Regions from separate parts of the Alteromonas sp. DYW1 genome, predicted to be linked through region 1. Evidence: predicted binding sites of a transcription regulator. Region 1 holds the regulator's gene; the other holds the start of a gene.
What was found. Region 1 encodes FNR, which switches genes on or off when oxygen is low (the NO sensors DNR and NnrR bind a similar motif). Its sites were predicted from a motif close to TTGATCTAGATCAA; they were not measured.
Positions count from the first base shown of each region.

Region 1 (10,397 bases):
TGCCGATCGTTTCTCGCGCTATTTTGTAAGCGCAGTACTGATCATATCAGCGCTTACGTTTGGCTTCTGGACATGGATGGGCAGCGACAATGCGTTCTGGATTACGATTGCTGTGTTGGTGGCGACCTGTCCCTGTGCTTTAGGATTGGCAACACCCTCCGCACTAACTTGCGCAATGGCGCGTTTAAACAAAGCCGGAGTAGTACTTAAACGCGCTGATGCACTAGAACAAATAAATACATTGGATACCATTATTTTAGATAAAACCGGCACCCTCACTGAAGGTAAGTTTTCTTTGCATAAGCATTGGATAGCACCCGCTTATGCTGGTCCTGATCCGCTAATAATTGCGGCTTCATTAGAAGCTCGTTCTGAACATCCAATTGCCCAAGCTTTTGCCGACGTAGCAACGCTGCCGGCTAGTGATATCTCAATTACGATTGGTCAAGGGATCATAGGTACGATCAACGGTTACAATTATCGGATAGGCAGCAAAGCCTTTGTCACTGATAATTTGCCAACTCAAAATGACGTTCATTCGATCACTGATAGCGAGAAAGCGAATGTCTGGTTAGCATCTGATGATGGTCTGATTGCAATTTTTTGGCTAAACGATACGTTAAAGGACAATGTTGACGCTACATTAAAACGTATTCCATTTGGCAAAGTATTACTCAGTGGTGATACGCAGGCGAATGTTAAATTAGTCGCAAACAAGCTTGATATCACCGATTTTTTTGCTCAACAGTCACCACAACAAAAGCTTACATTCGTTGAAAACTATCAAGCACAAGGACATTCAGTGATGATGGTTGGCGACGGAGTTAATGATGCACCAGTGCTAGCAAAAGCGGATATTTCCGTTGCGGTTGGGAATGCCTCTGATCTCGCGAAAAGTTCTGCTGACGTGGTACTGCTTAATGAAAGTATTACCGTTATTCCAGCGCTGATTGATGTCGCCAAACAAACGCAAGTAACCATTAAACAAAACATGGCGTGGTCATTGGGATATAATTTTTTGATTTTGCCGTTTGCGGTATCAGGAGTGTTAGCTCCCTGGATGGCGGCCTTGGGTATGTCCTTGAGTTCAATAATCGTAGTAGTAAACTCTACGCGCTTACTTCGGTATAAAGCAGGTTAAGATGAGTATCATTTATGTCCTAATCCCTATCGCAATTATCATTGTTGCGATTGCCATTGCGGTATTTTTTTGGGCGGTAAAAAGTAATCAGTTCGATGATCTCGATCGGCAAGGCTATAGCATTTTGTTTGATGATGATTTACCCCCTGAAGAAAAATCATTGGCTAAAGCCCGCCAACAGGAATTAGACAATCGTCGTGACTGAAATAAGTTTGCTTGCTGCATGGCTTATTGGCATTGCAGGCGGTGTGCATTGTGTAGGTATGTGCGGTGGTATAACGGTTGCCCTACAGTCAGCAGTTCCGGCTCAAGGTAAACCGTGGATTTACGCTAGTGCTTACCACCTCGGCCGCATTACAAGTTATGCCCTAGCAGGTTTTTGCGCCGGCCTGCTAGGGACCATCGTCAGCCATTCAAGTTTCTTCAATGGAGTCTCAGTACTGACAATATTAAGTGGCATTATGTTGTTATTACTGGGGGGCCATATAGCGAATTGGTTTAGCGTACTGCACTACTTCGAACGTCAAGGCGGTAAGCTTTGGCGGCGAATACAGCCCGTCGCTAAGTCATTAATTCCATTCAAGCACCCTCTACACGCATTCCTGTATGGTGGTGTTTGGGGTTGGTTACCGTGTGGGTTGGTGTATTCGACGCTAAGTTGGAGTATGGCTGCTGGTGATCCTGTGACAGGTTCGTTAGTTATGTTGTTCTTTGGATTAGGTACATTGCCTCTTATGCTGGCCGTGAGCCTTGGAGGGGCGCGGTTAACACAGTTAGCGCGAAGTCAACAAGCTCGAACATTCATTGCAATCACACTAATAGGCTATGGGTTGTACTTGATTTTTCAGGGTGTAACGCTTATAACGTGAGAGTAATTTCAGCAATGCAAAGGTGCATTCATGCACAATAAACTCGGTCGTGGAGACCTTTCTATACACTGCCAAACCTGCAGCTTTAGTCATTTGTGTTTACCAGTGTCGCTAAATGAAGAAGAAATGGGTTCGCTCGATGAAATTATCGAACGTAAAAAACCCCTTCACAAAAACGATAAGTTGATCCAAGCAGGCGATAAATTTCAATCCCTTTACGCGGTTCGTTCGGGTTCCTTTAAATCGTTTATTAGTGATGCAGACGGTGAAGAACAAGTCATTGGCTTCCACTTTCCGGGCGATATTATAGGTTTTGATGCATTGCGTGATAGTCGCCATTCGAGTTACTGCCAAGCATTAGAAACTGCCATGGTGTGCGAGCTTCCCTACGAAACATTAGACGAAATGTCTGCTAAGTTTCCTAAGCTCCGCAAGCAGATCATGAGTTTTATGAGTGCTGAGATTAAACACGATCATGATCAAATGATGTTATTGAATAAACGCACGGCGGAAGAACGCTTGATGCACTTCATTGCGCATTTATCGAAACGCTTTGAAGAGCGAGGGTTTTCACCTAAGCAATTTAATCTCACGATGACGCGCAACGAAATCGGAAATTATTTGGGCCTAACTGTAGAAACTATCAGTCGCTTGTTAACTCGATTTCAAAAAGATGGGATCATCGCTGTTGACGGTAAATTGATTACAATTTTGGATTTTGACAGGATGGCAGAAAAGCTCCATACAACCGAAATTCCGACCTGTACAATCGAAAATTAACGCCTGAATATGGTTCCTTTGATCTAACTCAACAGGGGACACTAGCGTATTCTCATTGACCCGTTACACTTGGACTAAAGTAACCATGGGAATACGCAATGCAACACTATCAACATTTATTCGTCGTTATCGATCCTGATCTCGAAAAGCAAATCGCACTCGCGAGAGCCGTTGAACTTGCTGCCAAAACTGGCGCTGAAATAACCGTATTTCTTTGCATTTATGACCTGTCTTACGAATTGACAACAATGTTGTCATTGGATGAGCGTGATGCCATGCGCAAGGCTGTCTTGGCAGATCGCAATGAATGGCTGCAGTCGCTAATTGCGGAGTATGTTCCGAGTGATGTATCGGCGCACGCTAAGGTGGTATGGGACAAATCGCTCTATGAGTCAGCTATCCGCACCGTTTTAGCGGTTGATGCGGATTTATTAATTAAAGCTGCTTCCAGCCATGATGACTTTGCCTCTTTGATATTCACGCCTACAGATTGGCACCTTTTGCGTAAGTGCCCTACGCCAGTGCTTATGGTAAAGCAGCACGCATGGCCCGCCAACGGTAATATTTTGGCCAGTATAAATGTCGGTACTGAAGATGAAGTGCATGCAGAACTAAATCAACATGTGGTTGAATGTGCAAAAGCCTGCGCCGACACATTAGATGCAACACTGCACCTTGTAAATGCGTTTCCAGGTACGATTGTGAATTTGGCCATTGAGATGCCTGAATTCGATCCTCACGGCTATAACGAAAACGTAAAGCGCCATCATCAAAACGAGATGCATAAGTTCGCCACAGCGAACGCCGTGCCTTTAGTTCAATGTCATGTTATTCAGGGCCTACCAGAAGTTGCAGTCCCAAAACAAGCTAACTCTCTGGATGCTGAATTAGTCGTTATCGGCACCGTTGGGCGCGCGGGGTTATCTGCAGCCCTGATAGGAAATACCGCTGAACAAGTCATTGATCGTCTCAATTGTGATGTTTTGGCGATTAAGCCTGCGGGATTTCATAGCCCTGTTCATGGTTAAGTCAGGCACCGAAAATAAAGTGCTAAAAACTAGGGTTCGTGGTTTTTTACTGTATCTATAACGATTACAATAACGCTTTGTCGTAACCAATATAAGCTAGCCATGAGTTCAAGTGTCATCAGTAAAGCTGATAGTAAGCATCAGTACAATCTTAATAAGCTGCAGAAGCGCCTGCGCCGGAATGTTGGTAAGGCAATTGCTGATTTCAATATGATTGAGGATGGTGATCACGTAATGGTCTGCCTTTCAGGCGGCAAAGATAGCTATACCTTATTGGATATATTGCTTTTTTTACGTGGTATTGCGCCTATCGACTTTTCTGTTACCGCGATTAATCTTGATCAAAAGCAACCCGGCTTCCCAGAGCATGTTCTGCCAAATTATCTCAGCGAACTGGGCGTTAACTTTCAGATCGTTGAAGAAGATACATACAGTATCGTAACCGATAAAATCCCTGCAGGAAAAACGACGTGTTCATTGTGCTCTCGGTTAAGACGCGGCATTTTATATCGGACGGCAAAAGAGATTGGCGCAACCAAAATAGCATTGGGGCATCACCGTGATGATATGCTCGAAACCCTATTTCTCAACATGTTTCACGGTGGCAAGTTAAAAGCAATGCCGCCTAAATTAGTCAGTGACAATGGTGAACATATTGTTATTCGCCCACTGGCCTATTGCGCTGAGAAAGATATTCAACGTTATAGTGACGCGGTCAAATTCCCGATCATTCCGTGCAACCTTTGCGGCTCGCAGGAAAACCTGCAACGCAAAAATATAAAGCTTATGCTACAAGATTGGAATCGCCGCTTTCCTGGACGCATTGAGTCAATGTTTAGAGCCATGCAAAATGTTGTACCGTCGCATTTAGCCGATGGTCAACTGTTTGATTTCAAGAGCGTATCGACAACAAACGAACCTGTCATCGATGGAGATACTGGTTTCGATCAACCCAACTACATTGATACGTCCACTGATGACAACGCGCAACCGCAAATAATTTCATTAAGTTAGAAAGGACGTTATCTATGAAAATTGGCCTAGCTCTTGGCGCTGGCGCGGCTCGCGGATGGACCCACATAGGGATTATCAAAGCGTTAGAAAAAATGGGTATCAATATTGATATCGTCGCCGGTTGCTCAATCGGCGCATACGTAGGCGCGGCCTATGCAAGTGGTAAATTACTGGAACTTGAAGAATGGGCCGACTCACTGACTGAATGGCAGGTCTTTGCGTTATTAGGCGTTGGCATCCGTCGCGGCGGAATTGCATCGGGCCAGAAAGTATTTGATAAACTCGCCGATGATTTATGCGCCGAATCTTTTGAGTTGATGAAGAAGCCTTTTGCTGCAGTTGCTACCGATCTATACAGTGGTCGAGAGGTGGTTTTTAACTCAGGAGAAATTGGTGATAGCATCCGCGCGTCGTGTGCCATCCCTGGATTATTTGCCCCCGTTGAACATGGCGAGCGATATTTAGTTGATGGCGCGGTAGTGAATCCGGTACCCGTTAATTTATGCCGCCAGTTGGGTGCCGATTTCGTAATTGCAGCTAATCTTAGTGCCGATTTCCGCCCTCAGGTTTTAGAGCAAAACAGTATTGAACATGAGAAGATTCAACGTAAAACTGATGAATTTCTAAATTCCAAACCGTCTTTACTGCGTCAATGGTTTTCTCCTGGCCCCAAAGAAGAGAAAAAATCCATGCCGGGGATCATGGGCGTCATGAGTAGCTCGTTAGAAATATTGCAGGCACGCGTGACACGTTCCCGCCTTGCCGGCGACCCACCCGATATACTTATTGAACCGCAATTGCGCGATGTGGGGTTGCTAGAGTTTCACCGAGCTTCTGAGTTGGCTAAACGCGGCGAAGAGAGCGTACAGCGCCTGGCACAGCAAATTCGTTATCAGTTGAACATGAATAACTGATTATTAGCGATGGGTACGGGCAGTAATTCTTACCGGTTTGATTGGTAACGCCAGGGCTTCACGTTCAGCTAACCAACTGCCTGGTATCTGCAACATACCATTGACGATCGCAGGGGCGTCCTTTAATTGACGATCCAGTTCTTGGTCGGCGAAATGAAAGGTTAGGCCATCCACTTGGGGCATCATAAACGAAAGAAAACTCCCCATTTCATTAAAAAAGGCAGCGTACTGGTCGTAGATAAATTGTAGATCCTCGTTGCTGTAGTAGTATTTCAAGTATTCGGGCTTTGTTTCTAATTGTACTGACATATCGCACTGATTAGCTTTGTCAGAAGTCTCAATTTCTAACTTAGCCCCGGCCATATTCAGTGCTCTTTCTGAGGGCACCGTAAAGCGGTTTTCCGACGTAATGGATAAGGGAATGGTTTGCTTTTGCGTGACAATCGCAGCCGAGGATAAGTTACACAACCTACCCTCGGTTACATGCTGAAACCCGAACGCAAATTGCAGTGCCTGGGTGTCTTCACCGCTAAGCTTTTTAACGTGGCTATAAAAGCCCTTATAATCGACTTCTATTGTCTCAGCAATTGCCGACTGACAAATCAGTGCAGTGCTAATTAGTAGGCTCAGTCCTGTATACTTCATAAGGATAAGTATTCCCTATTCACTCTAATCATTTGTTGTAACTCTTCAATGTAATCTTCGCCGCGCTCTGAGTACTGCATTAGCCCTTCACTTAATGCTTCGCCCGTTAGCGGGCGTTGATTTTGCCGCAGACGATAACGAATATCGCGCAGTGCCTTATAGGCATCATGCCGATTCAAATTACGCATGTAGGTATATGTCGCATGGGCAATGTTGCGAAACTTGGCTACTTCGTGAATTGCTCCGTCATTGCGTTGCCGGGGAACAAAGCCACAGTTTGGTCTAAAACACCACAAACCAAAGAAATTATATCCTTGGCGCGCAAACCTGGAAGTGCCCCATGCACTCTCATTCGCGGCTTGCACCAAAACAAGGTCAGCGGGTATCACATCAACCCGGCGCAGCAATAGGGACAGTTGCTCAGCTATGCTCAGTTTGCTGTCGATTTTATATTCTTTTGCTAACCAGTGCAGACGGGAAATATCGGCCGGCGATAGCTGCCCACTTTGCGCAAATTCGTCAGACATGGCTTTAATTTTTAAACGTAAACCGATGATATATTCGTTTTGACGTTCTACTTCGGGTAGTAAATACGCGAAAAATGCAGACTTTTTATCACTTATTTGATCATATTGAGAAAAATCGGGCATTGGCACAGCGCTTTCTCGCGGCGTAACTGGGGGCTCTGGTACTAACGGCTCCGGCTTTTTAATCAATGGATAAAGAAATGCAAACCCAACTACCCCAGCGACAAATAACCACCATAGCAATTGTTTTATATTCATAGGAGCCTCAGGAGCTATGCATTAAATGTTGTTGTAGAAGAAATTGACGCCTCTTCTTGTTCATCACCAAATAAGGCATCGTAAAGTATCCCCTTCGCGTTAAAATACAGCGGAAAAACCCAGACAAGTGCAATACCAAACGTAAACGCCGCAAATACAAATAACGCGATAGAAATAACAAAAAAAATCGTCATTTGAATAATATATTTACTGGCAACGCGTACTGACAGGATGATCGCACTGATCGCGGTTAAACTTTTATCGGCGATCAAAGGCAACGTAAAGGTCGTTACGATACCAAGATATATGCCGGGTAATACGAACAACACCATACCTATTTGTACCAAAATTGATGCTATTAGCGATCCTAACGCTAATACGATTGTTATGGATAGCCAATTAAAAAGATCACTGGTCTCTACTCGCTTGTGCCGGGCTGCACTGATACCCATCATCATCAAACCCGCCATCAAAGGCGAAATAATTAACACTAAAACAATATCGACAATGGCCGATTGGGTTTGGGACATTGCCATAAAGTTTTCCAATGGCACATCTAACAACCCAAGCAATAGAAAAACAGCCCCGAATATAATACTCACGACAATTAATCCAGCGAGTGCAAAGGTACTGAAATTAGTTTTTGTTAGCTCATTCGCTTGTTTAAAAATAGCCAAAGCGTCGATTGATAATTCGCCTGCGAGTGCTCTTTGAACACGAGGAGTAAGGTTACTTTTTTGCGGTTTTTCCGATTGCATCAATAAATCTATTAGCTATAGCTGTTATGCCCGATAGAATATCATATTGGTTGGAACAGCAATAAATTAGATGCCAAGATAATCAATAAAATTCCCATTGCGCGATCTAACCAATAGCCCTTATTGCCGATAAAAGCCAACACTCGGCTGGTTCCTAACAAGTAAGAGAGCAGTACAAACCAGGCTCCCGTTGCGATACTGAGATAAATTCCATAACCAAGTTTGACGCTCATTGGGGTTTGTGAACTGATAACGACAGTGAATAATGACATAAAAAATAAAGTCGCCTTGGGGTTAAGGCCGTTGGTCAAAAAACCTTGCCAAAACGCACCTAGCCAGCTAATCGTATTACTATGCGCATTACCGGATAGTCCATCGACAACTGGCTTAGCAGGTTGCGCCTTCGCGCGGATCGCTCCCCACGCTAACCAGAGCAAATACGCGGCTGCCGCATAACTAAAAACCTGATAAAGCCAGGGCGTTGTTTTGATCAACAGACTTAGCCCTAAAAGAGAATAAGCAACATGAATTAATATACCAAGGCCTATACCGACACTAGTCGCATAAGCCGCTGTACGGCCATAACGGACGCTATTTTTTACTACAATGGCAAAGTCTGGCCCAGGACTAGCTACTGCAATCAAATGCACAGAAGCAATAGTGATAAATTCTAGCCAATAAGATTGTAAGAGATTACTCAAGATGACTTACTCATGAATACTTCATCAAAAAATTGCGGAACTATGATTGAGGCTGGGCCATGAATTTGACTATCAAACCAATGATTATTTTGACCAGCTTCCAAGTTTAATTCAACCGTCTTTGCACCTGCGTATTTAGCCATTTCGACAAATCCTGCTGCTGGATAAACATGGCCGGAAGTGCCGATACTAATAAACCAATCAGCCTGACTGATAGCCTTTTCAATTTGTGGCATATGCATGGGGATCTCACCAAACCAGACAATATCAGGGCGTAAAGAAGCAGGTGGATTACAACAATTACATCGTGAGTCTGCAGTGATATCTTGATCAATAAAAAACTGCTTACCGCTGGCACAACATCGCGCAGACCTTAGTTCACCATGCATATGAAGCACACGTTGTGACCCCGCTCGTTCGTGCAAGTTATCCACGTTTTGGGTGATCAGTGTAAAGCTCTCTCCGAGTTTTTGTTCCAAGTGCGCAAGCGCCAGATGTGCTGCATTGGGTTTAATTGAAGGATCGGCTAACTGTTGTCTTCGTTGATTATAGAAGCGGTACACCAAGTCTGGGTCACGTATAAATGCCTCAGGTGTTGCTACATCTTCTAAGCGATGATATTCCCAAAGCCCATCATTGTCTCTGAAGGTACGCAGTCCAGACTCAGCGGAAATTCCTGCACCGGTCAGGACCACAACGTTTTCTGTCATATTGATCCCGTCTCATAAGGCAAATCGTTACGTCCTCCCCACTCTGTCCAGGAGCCATCATAAACTGATAATCGTTTAAAACCTACGGCTGTAGCTGCAAACGCTAGACAACACGCCGTGACACCAGAGCCACAACTGAAAATAATGGAGCGCTCGGATCGCAGGCCAGCTTGACTAAACCTCTCGTGCAATCGAGCATTATCCAGTAAGACTCCCTGTTGCTGAGTTTCTGTAAAAGGAATATTTATCGAACCTGGGATGTGCCCTTGCCGAAGGCCTTGGCGTGGCTCAGTTGCTTGACCAGTGAATCGTTCATGACTGCGCGCATCGACAATATCAGCGTTTTTCAAAAGCATGGCCTGTTGCACATCGTTACAGTTTGACCACATCGCACGCTGGACATCACCAGTAAAGCTACCTGAACATTCTGTACTGGCTGGGTAATCTAATGTTTTCAGACCTGCGTGTTGCCAAGCCGGCAGGCCACCGTTTAGTACACTGATCCTGTCGTGTCCCATGGATTTAAACATCCACCATACTCTTGGTGCCGCATATAACCCGTGAGAATCGTACACAACAATATGCGCATCAGAATTAATCCCCAATTGTCGCGCTTGTTGCACAAAGACCTCAGCCGGTGGCATTGTATGCGGCAAATCCGAGCTTAGGTCGTTAAACTCACTTTCAAAATCAAAAAGTTTTGCACCTGGGATGTATTTTCCACTACTTGGCTCGACTTCACCCGTTAGAATATTCGCAAGGCGAGTATATAAAATAACGACTTCAGGGTTGTTTAACTGCGAGTGTAACCAATCAACGGACACGAGTAATGGCGGAATATTTTGCAGCATCAGATTTAATTGTTTGCTTTCGTTCGGTCATTATTCATTAACCAATTATAAAAACCAATGTTTATCAAAAATGAATGTAAAAAAGGCGTCCATTGGACGCCTTGTTAGCTTAACCCCGATTAGGGTTGATATGAGACTGTTAAGTCAACACCCGAGTACGCACGATACGCTCGTACTCCAATGTGCCAAGTCCCCGCGGTT
Region 1 is NZ_CM186038.1:1,865,368-1,875,764, reverse strand. Features, by position in the region: gene AC121Z_RS08330 (heavy metal translocating P-type ATPase) at 1-1,141, shown strand, start outside; gene ccoS (cbb3-type cytochrome oxidase assembly protein CcoS) at 1,143-1,346, shown strand; gene AC121Z_RS08320 (sulfite exporter TauE/SafE family protein) at 1,339-2,010, shown strand; gene fnr (fumarate/nitrate reduction transcriptional regulator Fnr) at 2,041-2,790, shown strand; gene uspE (universal stress protein UspE) at 2,889-3,818, shown strand; gene ttcA (tRNA 2-thiocytidine(32) synthetase TtcA) at 3,921-4,832, shown strand; gene rssA (patatin-like phospholipase RssA) at 4,847-5,746, shown strand; gene AC121Z_RS08295 (DUF2987 domain-containing protein) at 5,750-6,391, opposite strand; gene AC121Z_RS08290 (glucosaminidase domain-containing protein) at 6,388-7,176, opposite strand; gene AC121Z_RS08285 (DUF2189 domain-containing protein) at 7,191-7,934, opposite strand; gene AC121Z_RS08280 (LysE family translocator) at 7,976-8,635, opposite strand; gene cobB (Sir2 family NAD+-dependent deacetylase) at 8,632-9,345, opposite strand; gene AC121Z_RS08270 (sulfurtransferase) at 9,342-10,196, opposite strand; gene AC121Z_RS08265 (S8 family serine peptidase) at 10,316-10,397, opposite strand, start outside.

Region 2 (10,397 bases), 1.8 Mb from region 1:
ATAGCTTGAAGGAGTCTAGATTTGCCTGTACCGGAGCTGCCCACTATCACATTTAAGCTGCATGGGGCAAAGTAAGTCGATACTGTCGGCATTTGCGTTTTACTGGCTTTAAAATGCGTTAAGTCAATTGCGTGAACAGGATTATCAAGTCGCGGAACGCGCTGATGATTGGTTAATTGTGCATTGAGTGAGCGTTTGGCCTGAACATATTCCAATAGGGTTTGCTGACTGGGCAAACTGGGAGTGAGCCAGTCATTAACGCCGAGTAATACCATTGGAACAATAATAAACATGGCATTGCCTAGCATAGTGTGGCTGTAGTGAGTGAACAGCACACTAATTGAAGTGATACTCAGTAGCAGCAATATAAGCGACATGAGTTTGATACGTCTGTGTTGCAGATTGAGCGCGTGCCTTACGGGATTTAGCGATGGCATATTCACCTGCCCTGCAGCTTGCATATGCCATAGGCTCGCTGATTCAATGTGCTGATGAATATTAAGCTGTTGGTCCCGTTGTAAGGCGACAATTTTCGCTGCAGTGCCCAACAAGCTGACGAGCAGTAAGGCATACAGGATAAAAAAGCTAACACTGAAATACAGCACAATGAGTGATAATGCTGGTATGTAAAATAGACTGATAACATTCAGTAGTGTTAGCGAAAACAGAATTCCACTATTTTGTGCAACGAAAGCCATCCATACGGCAGCAACGCGCTCGCTGTTGTGATTCATAGCGTCGAGAGCTTCGCTGCGTATAACCTCTGTTTGACCTTCTAGCGCAGCAAATAGCCTGTCTCGGAGGTTGGCGAGGCGGAGCAGCAAGTCATGATGGCCAACGAGTAGACTAAAGTAGCCACTGCCGATACGCAGCAGCGCAAGTGCACGAATGACGACGGCAGGTAATACATAATTAAAATTTACCCCAGCAATAGCACAGGCTGCGATAAACCATGAAGCCAGCAATAAAATGGCTATACCAGCGCTATAATGCAATATAGCTAGCAGCAAACTGCCAACTAACGAGGCCTGGGTTGGACGTTGACGCTCGCATATCATGAGTGGATCTCGCCGTCTGCAATTTGCCAATGTTGACTGAACCATGACGTTGGAATTGGTTTGTGTGAAGCCCAAATAACAGTCTTATCATGCAGCTTCTGGCGGAGCAGTTGTGCAAGTGCAAGGTGTTGTTCATGGGTAAGATGAGCTGTGGGCTCATCCAGTAATACTATGTCTGGCTCATGCAACAATACGCGGGCCAATGCTAGACGGTGCGCTTCGCCACCGGATAATGGCGGGTGATCACCAAGCTCGGTATCTAACCCTTGCGGGAGACGCGCGAACCAGTTATCTAACTGAACTGCGCTCAAAGCATTAAGCATTTGTGCAGTCGAAATGCTGTCCTTGCCTAAACATAAGTTGTGCGCCAAGGATGCATCAAGAATGGTTGCTTGCTGTCCGAGCATGAATGGTCGAACCGGAAAGGCGTGAGAAGCTTGACGAAAACTCATGAGTGCCTCCATTAATGCTGTTTTACCGCTACCAGAGTCACCACTGAGTAAGATCCAATCACCCTTACTGAGCGTGATTTTGTTTGCGTGTAAGCGAGGCTTGGCGACTTGATAGTTGAGCCAAGTGACACCCTCGAAGCGGGTCACGAAATAGGACTCTTGAGTATCACCAAGGACTTGATGTAGCCGTTCTGCGCCGGCTTCGGCTTTTGCTTTCTGGTGATAATAGCGACCTAAGGCCTTTAATTCTGAAAAAAGTAACGGCGCTACGAGTAACATGAAAAGGCCCTGCGAAAAGTTTATTTCTGGACCAATGCTGATTTCTCCTAGCAGGCTAAAACCGATAAACACAGCGATTAATGCGATCGCAATCGTAGCGAAGAAATCCAGTACGGTGTTGGATAAAAAAGCCACTCTGACGACCTGCATGGTTTTGCGGTTGACGATATCGCTTGCGTCGGCGAGTCGAGCTTGCTGTGTTGCATGCTGATTGGTCGCGGTCAATAGTGGAAGCGCTTTAAGACGGTCGCTAAAAAGGTCGCCTAAACGTTCAAGTGCGATAAAGTGTCGGCGATGCAGTTGCGCCGCGTGTTTGCCAACTAAAATCATGAACAATGGGATAATTGGAAACGTCATTAACAAGGTCAAAGCAACCACATAGTTGACGGGTATTAAAATCAGAATGACAAGTACAGGAGCAATTGCGGCAAGCCATTTTTGAATACAATATTGCGTAAAGTATTCAGCGACATCAGGAATGTTAGTCATTACCAGTTGCTGCCAAAATGTTGCGCTGAACCGACGTGTGAGCGCTGTTTGTTGCTGTAATAGCGCTCGGTTGAGACGTTTCTCCATACTTTGAATGCTTTGCCATTGTAGAGCAAAAGCAAACCTATCAGCAGCGTAAGATGTTAGTGCCCAGGTTGTACCGCTAATTATCAAGGGAAGCACCTGCTGCCCCGTGATGCTGCGCTCAAACACAATAACCTCTGCCATAAGACTGGCAAAAACACTGAAACTCATAATTTGCGCGAGCAGTTGCACAAGGCGTATAGCCAATACTACAAGTTGCTTGCGACGTAAGGGTTTAGCTTCAGTGCTTAACCAGTCTGATATGGCGGAGTTTGTCGCTGTCATTACGCTTCGTCCGTTCTATCCATATCTTCGGTGGATTCTAACCACATGGCGTTTATGATGCCGAACGAGCAGGCCAATAATACGCCTAGTATCCAGGTGAAATACCACATAATAATTCTCCTTAATAAATTGTGTGTGATTGATTGAGGTCAGCCTGTTTTATACGTCCACGCATCACCCAGAAACCATAGATGGTGTAGGCAAGGACAATGGGTACAAAGATACAAGCTACAATAAACATGGTATTAAGAGTCAACAGTGATGACGTCGCATCCCAAACCGTTAAACTTGCTGCTGGCATAGTGCTGCTGGGCATCAAAAATGGGAACATCGAAAAGCCGGCGGTGAGGATAATGCCGGTTATGGTGAGCGCACTAGCAGTAAATGCGAGGCCACTCTTACCCGAATATGACGCGTTTGCACAAACAATGGCAGCACCAATACCGATGATTGGGGCGCTTAGCATCCAAGGATAAGTCGCATAGTTGCTTAACCAAGCGCCACTGACGATTTCTACCGTTTTTGTCAACGGATTGCTGGTGGCGAGTGGATCGACTGTAGAGGTTATCACGTAGCCGTCTACAGCAAAGTTTAGAATCAATCCAGCAAGAATAAACAAGCCTGCGGTAGCGACTGACAGCACGACAGAAACTTTGCGCGCGCGGTCATACAGGTGTGAGTCTGTTTTTAGCTGTAACCAAGTAGCCCCATGGTTGAGCAGCATAAACACAGAAACCAAGCCAGTGAGTAAGGCGAATGGTGTCAAGAGACCAAAAAAGCTGCCGGTATACGTCGCCTTTAAGGTATCGTCGAGCTCAAAGGGTACTCCGAGTAATAAGTTACCAAAGGCAACACCGAAAATAAGAGCTGGTATGATACCCCCAGCAAACAGTGCCCAGTCCCACATTAAACGCCACTTTTTATGCGGTAGTTTACTGCGATAATCAAACCCTAATGGACGCATCCATAGCGCGATTAAGGTGAGTGCCAAGGCCAGATAGAAGCCCGAAAAAGCGGTTGCATAAATTAATGGCCAAGCCGCAAATATGGCGCCACCAGCGGTGATAAACCAAACTTGGTTACCATCCCAATGTGGACCGATAGTGTTGATCATCACCCGCCGATCTTCATCCGTTTTTCCCACCAAGGTCAGCAGTGCGCCTACGCCTAAGTCAAACCCGTCGGTTACCGCAAAGCCAATCAGCAATACGCCAACCAGTACCCACCAAATGAGGCGTAACATTTCATAGTCAATCATGAGTGAGCTCCTTTAGGTTCGGCATCCACAGTGCCGACAGAAAGTTGTGCAAGTAGCTGTTCTTGTTCTGCAAACGTTGCCGAAGGGCCTTTGCGAGCATACTTTTGCATTAAATAAAATGCGGCGATAAACATGAGCGTGTAAAAGGTGGAATAGGCCACCATAGTGATCACGACATCACTGACAGAGAGGTTTGATACTGCAGTGTGCACGGGCAATATTTCTGCAATGGACCAAGGCTGACGACCATACTCTGCAACAAACCAGCCCGCTTCAGAGGCAATCCATGGGAGCGGTAAACTCCACACCGCGGCCTTAAGCAGCCAACGAGGTTTCGTAATCTGGTGTTTAGTTGAGTAGTAAAAAGCACACAAAAATAACAGCAACATGGCGACACCTGATGCTACCATGATGCGGAAACTCCAGAACAATGGTGCCACCGCAGGAACGCTATACTCCACGGCTTGCGCCAGCGCCGTTTCACTGGGGTTAGTAATATCCTCTGCAAACGGTTCAAGTAGCATGGCAAAACCGAGATCATCCTTATGCGCTTCAAATTGCGCTAACTGTGCGGCTGTCGCTTCACCACTGCGCACCACATCAAGCACAGCATAGGCTTGAATGCCTGATAAAATGCGTTCTCTATGTTCGATTTTGTGATCTTTTAAGCCAGTAACTTCTTCATCTAAAGAACGGGTTGCAATAATGCCCATGGCATAAGGGATCTGGATGGCATAATCGACTTGTTCGGTTTCGTCATTAGGGATCCCAAAAACCGTAAATGGCGCTGGTGCCGGATGGGTTTCATACTCAGCCTCGACGGCAGCAAGTTTTACCTTCTGTACATCGCCGAGTTCATAACCACTCTCGTCGCCGAGTACAATTACGGACAGTATGGACGCCAAGCCAAAGCTAGCGGCAATGGCAAATGAACGACGCGCAAAGGCAATGTCTTTACCCTTTAATAAATAATAAGACGATATCGCAAGTACAAAGACTGCGGCAGTGACATAACCCGCGGAAACGGTGTGCACAAATTTTACTTGTGCAACAGGATTAAACATTACCTCAGCGAAGCTAGTCATTTCCATACGCATTGATTCGAAATTGAACTCAGCTCCCACTGGATACTGCATCCAGCCATTGGCAATTAAGATCCACAATGCCGAGAAATTTGAGCCAAGCGCAACCAACCAAGTGGTCATCAGGTGCTTCACTTTTGACATTTTATCCCAGCCAAAAAAGAACAGTCCGACAAAGGTTGATTCAAGGAAGAACGCCATCAAACCTTCAATTGCGAGTGGTGCACCAAAAATATCGCCAACATAGTGGGAGTAGTAGGACCAATTCATTCCAAATTGAAATTCCATCGTCAGACCGGTGGCAACCCCAATCGCAAAGTTTATCCCAAACAACTTGCCCCAGAATTTGGTCATTTGTTTGTAGATTTCTTTGCCCGTCATGACATAAACCGACTCCATAATGGCCAACATAAAAGTCAGACCCAAGGTCAGTGGCACAAATATGAAGTGGAACATCGCGGTCATGGCAAATTGCCAACGCGACAACTCGACTAGCGTCTCGTTCATATGGTTTCTCCTGATAACGCAGAGCGCTGATTAAATACACCCTTGAGCTGCATCCAACGTGCCAACCCTGCAATTAGCGGAATTCAGCAAAAAAGTTGATCGTGATCAATTCAATGGGCTGGTTTTGCGCTGATTAAGGAAAGCTACAGTCAAATTTGGCGAAAGCCTGTGTCAGTAATGTCAGTTATGACAGCGAGAATTGAGTTGAGGTTAATTTTTGGAATAATGACACTTTTGGTAACAAAGGAACAAAGGAACAAAGGAACAAAGGAACAAAGGAACAAAGGAACAAAGGAACAAAGGAACAAAGGAACAAAGGAACAAAGGAACAAAGGAACAAAGGAACAAAGCAAGCGATAGTCCATGTTCGCTTGCTTACACGATTAATCTTCTTTTGCTGGTGGTGTTTTGGTCAACGAGAATGCGCCACGAATGTCACCCATTGAGAATCCAGTCGCTTGATCGTTTGGGTACAAGGTCTTGATCTGAGCGGCTAGATTCGGTTCTATGTTACTGCCGTGGCAGGCTAAGCAGAGCTGGGTGGTTGGGATGGCTCGCATAAATCGAAAGCCGTCAGGTGTTAACTCGCTACGCTGTAATTGTGTGAACGCCACTCCGTTTTGCATTTGCTGCGCAAATAGCGCCAAACCTACGGCTTCCCAGTCGTCGGGTTGGTTGTCGGCATTACGCGTTTTCAAACTCGTTCGACGCAAGTTCCATCCGTCGGCTGAGAGTTCGGCAGCAATATCAGGCGCTTGATCATTGCAAACCTCTACGGCAGCTGAAAACCCGCCTTGCTTTACCGCACTCATGAGTGCAGTCTTCAGAGCCGAGGAGAATTGATTAATTTTTTCGTCGGCAGCGCGTTCCAGTGCTTGCTGCTGTGCGGCAGAACCGGGAGCTTTTGTTATAGGAGTCCCCACCGTCTCAGCAGCCACTAGCGGGTAGGCGCTGATGGCTAGTATTAATGTCGCGAAAGTGCAGTATTTTGAGCTATTCAACGGCTTACTCCAAACGCTCAATACCCAAGGCTTTAAGTACATATTTTTCATATACAGGTTCACTGGTACCGGTTTTCATTTTACGCATAAAATACTTTTCAAAGGCAATTTTAGCTAAATGCACCCATTTACCTTTCTTAAACCACGTAATATTCCGTGGGGGTATTTGTGGCATAGCCACAAATGCAGCGCCTGTGTCACCCATGTCAGCAAGGCATATGGCATGCCACGTACCTTTGCTTGCAGGTTCTTCGTTATCGACAATGATGGATTTTAAGTTGTGCGCAATTGCGGTCATCATGGTCTCGATCATATAGCCTGTTTTGGGTGTCCCTGTTGGTACGGGCGTGGGCTCAACTGGCGGAATAGCCACACATACGCCACCAGAAAATATATTGGGGTAGGTTGGATTGCGCTGAAATTCATCGGTGATCACAAATCCTTTGGGGTTACATAATCCTTCAACATTCGCGACGGCATCAATACCAGCAAAAGGAGGAATAAGCATGGAGTGGTTAAACGCGATGTCATGATTGAACTCTACTTCACCCTTTCGATTGAGTTCTGAAATGTGCATCAGGCCATCTTCAACCCGATCCACTGTGGCATTGCAGATCCACTTGATATCCCGTGTGCGTAACTCGGATTCTAAAACTGATTTTGAGTCACCCACACCGCCGAGCCCAAGATGGCCAATATAGGGTTCACTGGTGACAAAATGAATCGGAACTTTATGCCTAATTTTTGCATCACGCAGTGCTTTGTCGAGGATAAAAGCGTACTCATAAGCAGGACCAAAACAGCTCGCACCTTGAAATGCCCCAACGATGACGGGCCCCGGATTGGCCACTAGTTTTTCAAAATCTCGGTGGCATGCTTGTGCATGATCCAGAGTACAAATAGATTGGGTGAAGTGCTCTGGTCCCGCGCCGGGAATATTATCGAAGGCGAGTTTAGGGCCAGTAGCAATAATCAAGTAGTCATAATCAACAGCTTCACCATTATCGGTTTTAAGCACATTATTGTGCGCATCAATTTCGACAACTCGACCACAGACAAATCCAATATTTTTCTTCTTAAGGTACTTTTCTATCGGAATGGTAATGGCTTCTGGCTCTCGCCAACCAACTGCAACCCATGGGTTGGAGGGGACAAAACGAAACTCTGGGCGTTCATTCACAACGACCACTTCGTGATTTTTCCCTAAAATTTCCTTTGTTTCATAAGCCGCCGGCATACCACCGGTTCCAGCTCCTAACACCACTACTTTTGCCATTGTTGTTTCCTAAGTCGTTATTTAACAAACGCTGATGAATAAATGTAAATAACCTGTAAACAAAAGGCGTGCCAATCCTGTTTGATTGTAACCATATGAAATTAATGGGTTTTATTTTAAGTTGGGTAGTGCGGTAGATTTGTGTGTATGAATCGTGTCATATTTGACAGCAACTAGGTCAAGATTGTCAGTTTAAATTAGCGCGAATGAATACATCGATTGTCCAGTCCATGATTAATGCCATCGATAAACCAGCAATATTTATCGACACCAAGTACACCATTCTGGCTGTGAATGAAGCTTACCGAGATACTTATGAAACCGAGGTCGTGGTGGGCAATAGTCATTGTTTTGAGATTTCGCACGGTCATCAACAACCGTGTGACAAACATGGTGAAGACTGTCCGATCCAAACCTGCAAGGTAACCAATAAGCCCAGCAGTGTGGTGCATATTCATAATACCGAGTTAGGCAAGACTTACTGCGATATTCTAATGAAGCCGGTAAAGGATGAAAATGGAATAACTATCGGCTTCCTGGAGATCCTTGATCGTATCAACTTTGCTGCCGCAGAATCCGAAGCAAACAAGATGATTGGCTCATCTGCGCCATTTAAGCGCATGCTGACCTTGATTAATCGTGCTGCGAAATCTGAAATCTCGGTGCTTTTACATGGTGAAACAGGCACCGGTAAGGAACTCGTTGCTAAAGCCTTGCATGATTCTAGCTTGCGTGCTGAGCGACCGTTCGTGGTTATTGAATGCACGGGATTAAATGAAAATCTGTTTGAATCTGAATTGTTTGGCCATGAAAAAGGCGCTTTCACAGGCGCGACGCACACCAAGAAGGGGCTTATAGAAGTCGCGCAAGGCGGTACGGTGTTTTTTGATGAAATTGCCGATGTCCCGCTGAGTATGCAAGTCAAACTATTGCGTCTGTTGGAAACCCAGTGTTACCGGCCAGTCGGCAGTACCAAGCAGCGTAAAGCCGATTTTCGTTTGATATGTGCCAGCCATAAAAACTTGCTGCAGTTGGTCGAGAAAGGTGAGTTTCGCCAAGATCTTTATTACCGTATTGCGGGCTTCCCCATCGATTTGCCTTCGTTGCGCGAGCGCCACCAAGATATCCCTGCGTTGGCGCGCCACTTCCTGAGTGTATCGGATTTAAAGCACAAACGATTCAGTGAGGCAGCGTTGCAGATAATTAGTCGCTATGAATTCCCTGGTAACATCCGCGAGTTGCGTAACTTAGTTGAACGTTCAGCACTAATGGCAAATGAAGATATTATCAACCCTGAAGATATACCTAACGCTCCTGCCAATGCGAAAATCCCACACAACGATAGTCAGGCATTAATGTCATTAGAGGAAGCTGAGGCCGGCTATTTAACCTCAGTCTGTGCTCGTCACGATATGCCAATCAATGAACTAGCAGAGACTTTAGGGGTGAGTACTAGAACGCTGTATCGGAAGTTACAAAAATACGGACTAAAATATGATTGAGTCACGCCCTAAACGGACGTGACTGTGAAGCTACTATTATTTACCGAGCGCTAACTCTTGCTCAGTTTTGAAGCCAAAGACTTTACGCAGCACAATCGTGGCTGGACAAAAGCCGGTAAAGCTTTGCTGGAATAGATTGGCGCCAATGAAAACCGTGAACCAAACAAAGTTAGGGTGTACCCAAACAGTAAGTACCACGGACAGTAATACCATGAACCCTGCAAATGCAGTTAACGCGCGTTCAGCAGACATAACGACTCCTTTTTGCTAATAGTAATAGCGATAACGCAGATATACGTTACTCGCGTCGGAAAATTGATTAAAAAATGTGTGTGGCTCGTCACCATAAAAGAGGTTAAGACCACCCGAGACACGCCATTTATCACTGGGACTGTAATCGGCGGTGAGTTTAGCGTAGCCATCACTGTCTGATGTGGAATAAAAATTAAATAGCCCGAGTGTTAAGGTTTGTTGCATAGCCCGATACGTTAGGCGCTGAGTAATAACTACGCGGCTGCGGTTTGACTCATACTCAGGTGTCAATGAGTGTGCAATTAGGGAGTTATGATCGGCGGTGCGCTCCATATACCACTGCACACTACCTGTGAGGTTCTTTATTAACTCCTGCTCGTAACCCACTAACCAGCGCGTTTGACTATTGGCTATGAGTGGATTTGTGCCGGTAGTGTCATCCTTTGAATCATAGTAAGCGAACTCTGCATTGAATAGTCCGCTTGCCAAAGGCGTGATGGCACTAACACCGTAAACCCCTAAGGCTGAAAAATAGGGTAAGCCCTGAGCAGTAAAGCTGCTTGGTGACTTATAATAGCCATCGTAGCCATAGAGTGCGTACTCGGTTTGGCCAACTGTTTTATATAGTCGGATAGCGATTTCCGCCCCTGTCGGCTCGAGCTGAGATTCAACGCTGAATCCAGGCGCGACATTTTGCCCAATCAAGGGAGAGAAGAACGAAAAGTAGTCGCCGTTAATATAGTTATCCGGTGTGAACTCCGGGGTAATCGCGATATCAATATTGGCGACCTCAAAGAAGCCCGACAAGCGCGCGGACAATGAGGGTGCTTTTAAGTAACTATCATCGCGGCCGGCAAAAAACGACTGAAAAT
Region 2 is NZ_CM186038.1:3,704,383-3,714,779, reverse strand. Features, by position in the region: gene AC121Z_RS16890 (ATP-binding cassette domain-containing protein) at 1-1,058, opposite strand, end outside; gene AC121Z_RS16885 (ABC transporter ATP-binding protein/permease) at 1,055-2,647, opposite strand; gene cydX (cytochrome bd-I oxidase subunit CydX) at 2,647-2,757, opposite strand; gene cydB (cytochrome d ubiquinol oxidase subunit II) at 2,769-3,905, opposite strand; gene AC121Z_RS16870 (cytochrome ubiquinol oxidase subunit I) at 3,902-5,494, opposite strand; gene AC121Z_RS16865 (Tll0287-like domain-containing protein) at 5,878-6,495, opposite strand; gene AC121Z_RS16860 (NAD(P)/FAD-dependent oxidoreductase) at 6,500-7,771, opposite strand; gene AC121Z_RS16855 (sigma-54 interaction domain-containing protein) at 7,978-9,273, shown strand; gene AC121Z_RS16850 (YgaP family membrane protein) at 9,310-9,525, opposite strand; gene AC121Z_RS16845 (DUF1302 domain-containing protein) at 9,541-10,397, opposite strand, start outside.
Region 2: AC121Z_RS16870 (cytochrome ubiquinol oxidase subunit I) is a predicted target of FNR. The motif match lies at 5,590-5,603, and genes of this name have one in related genera.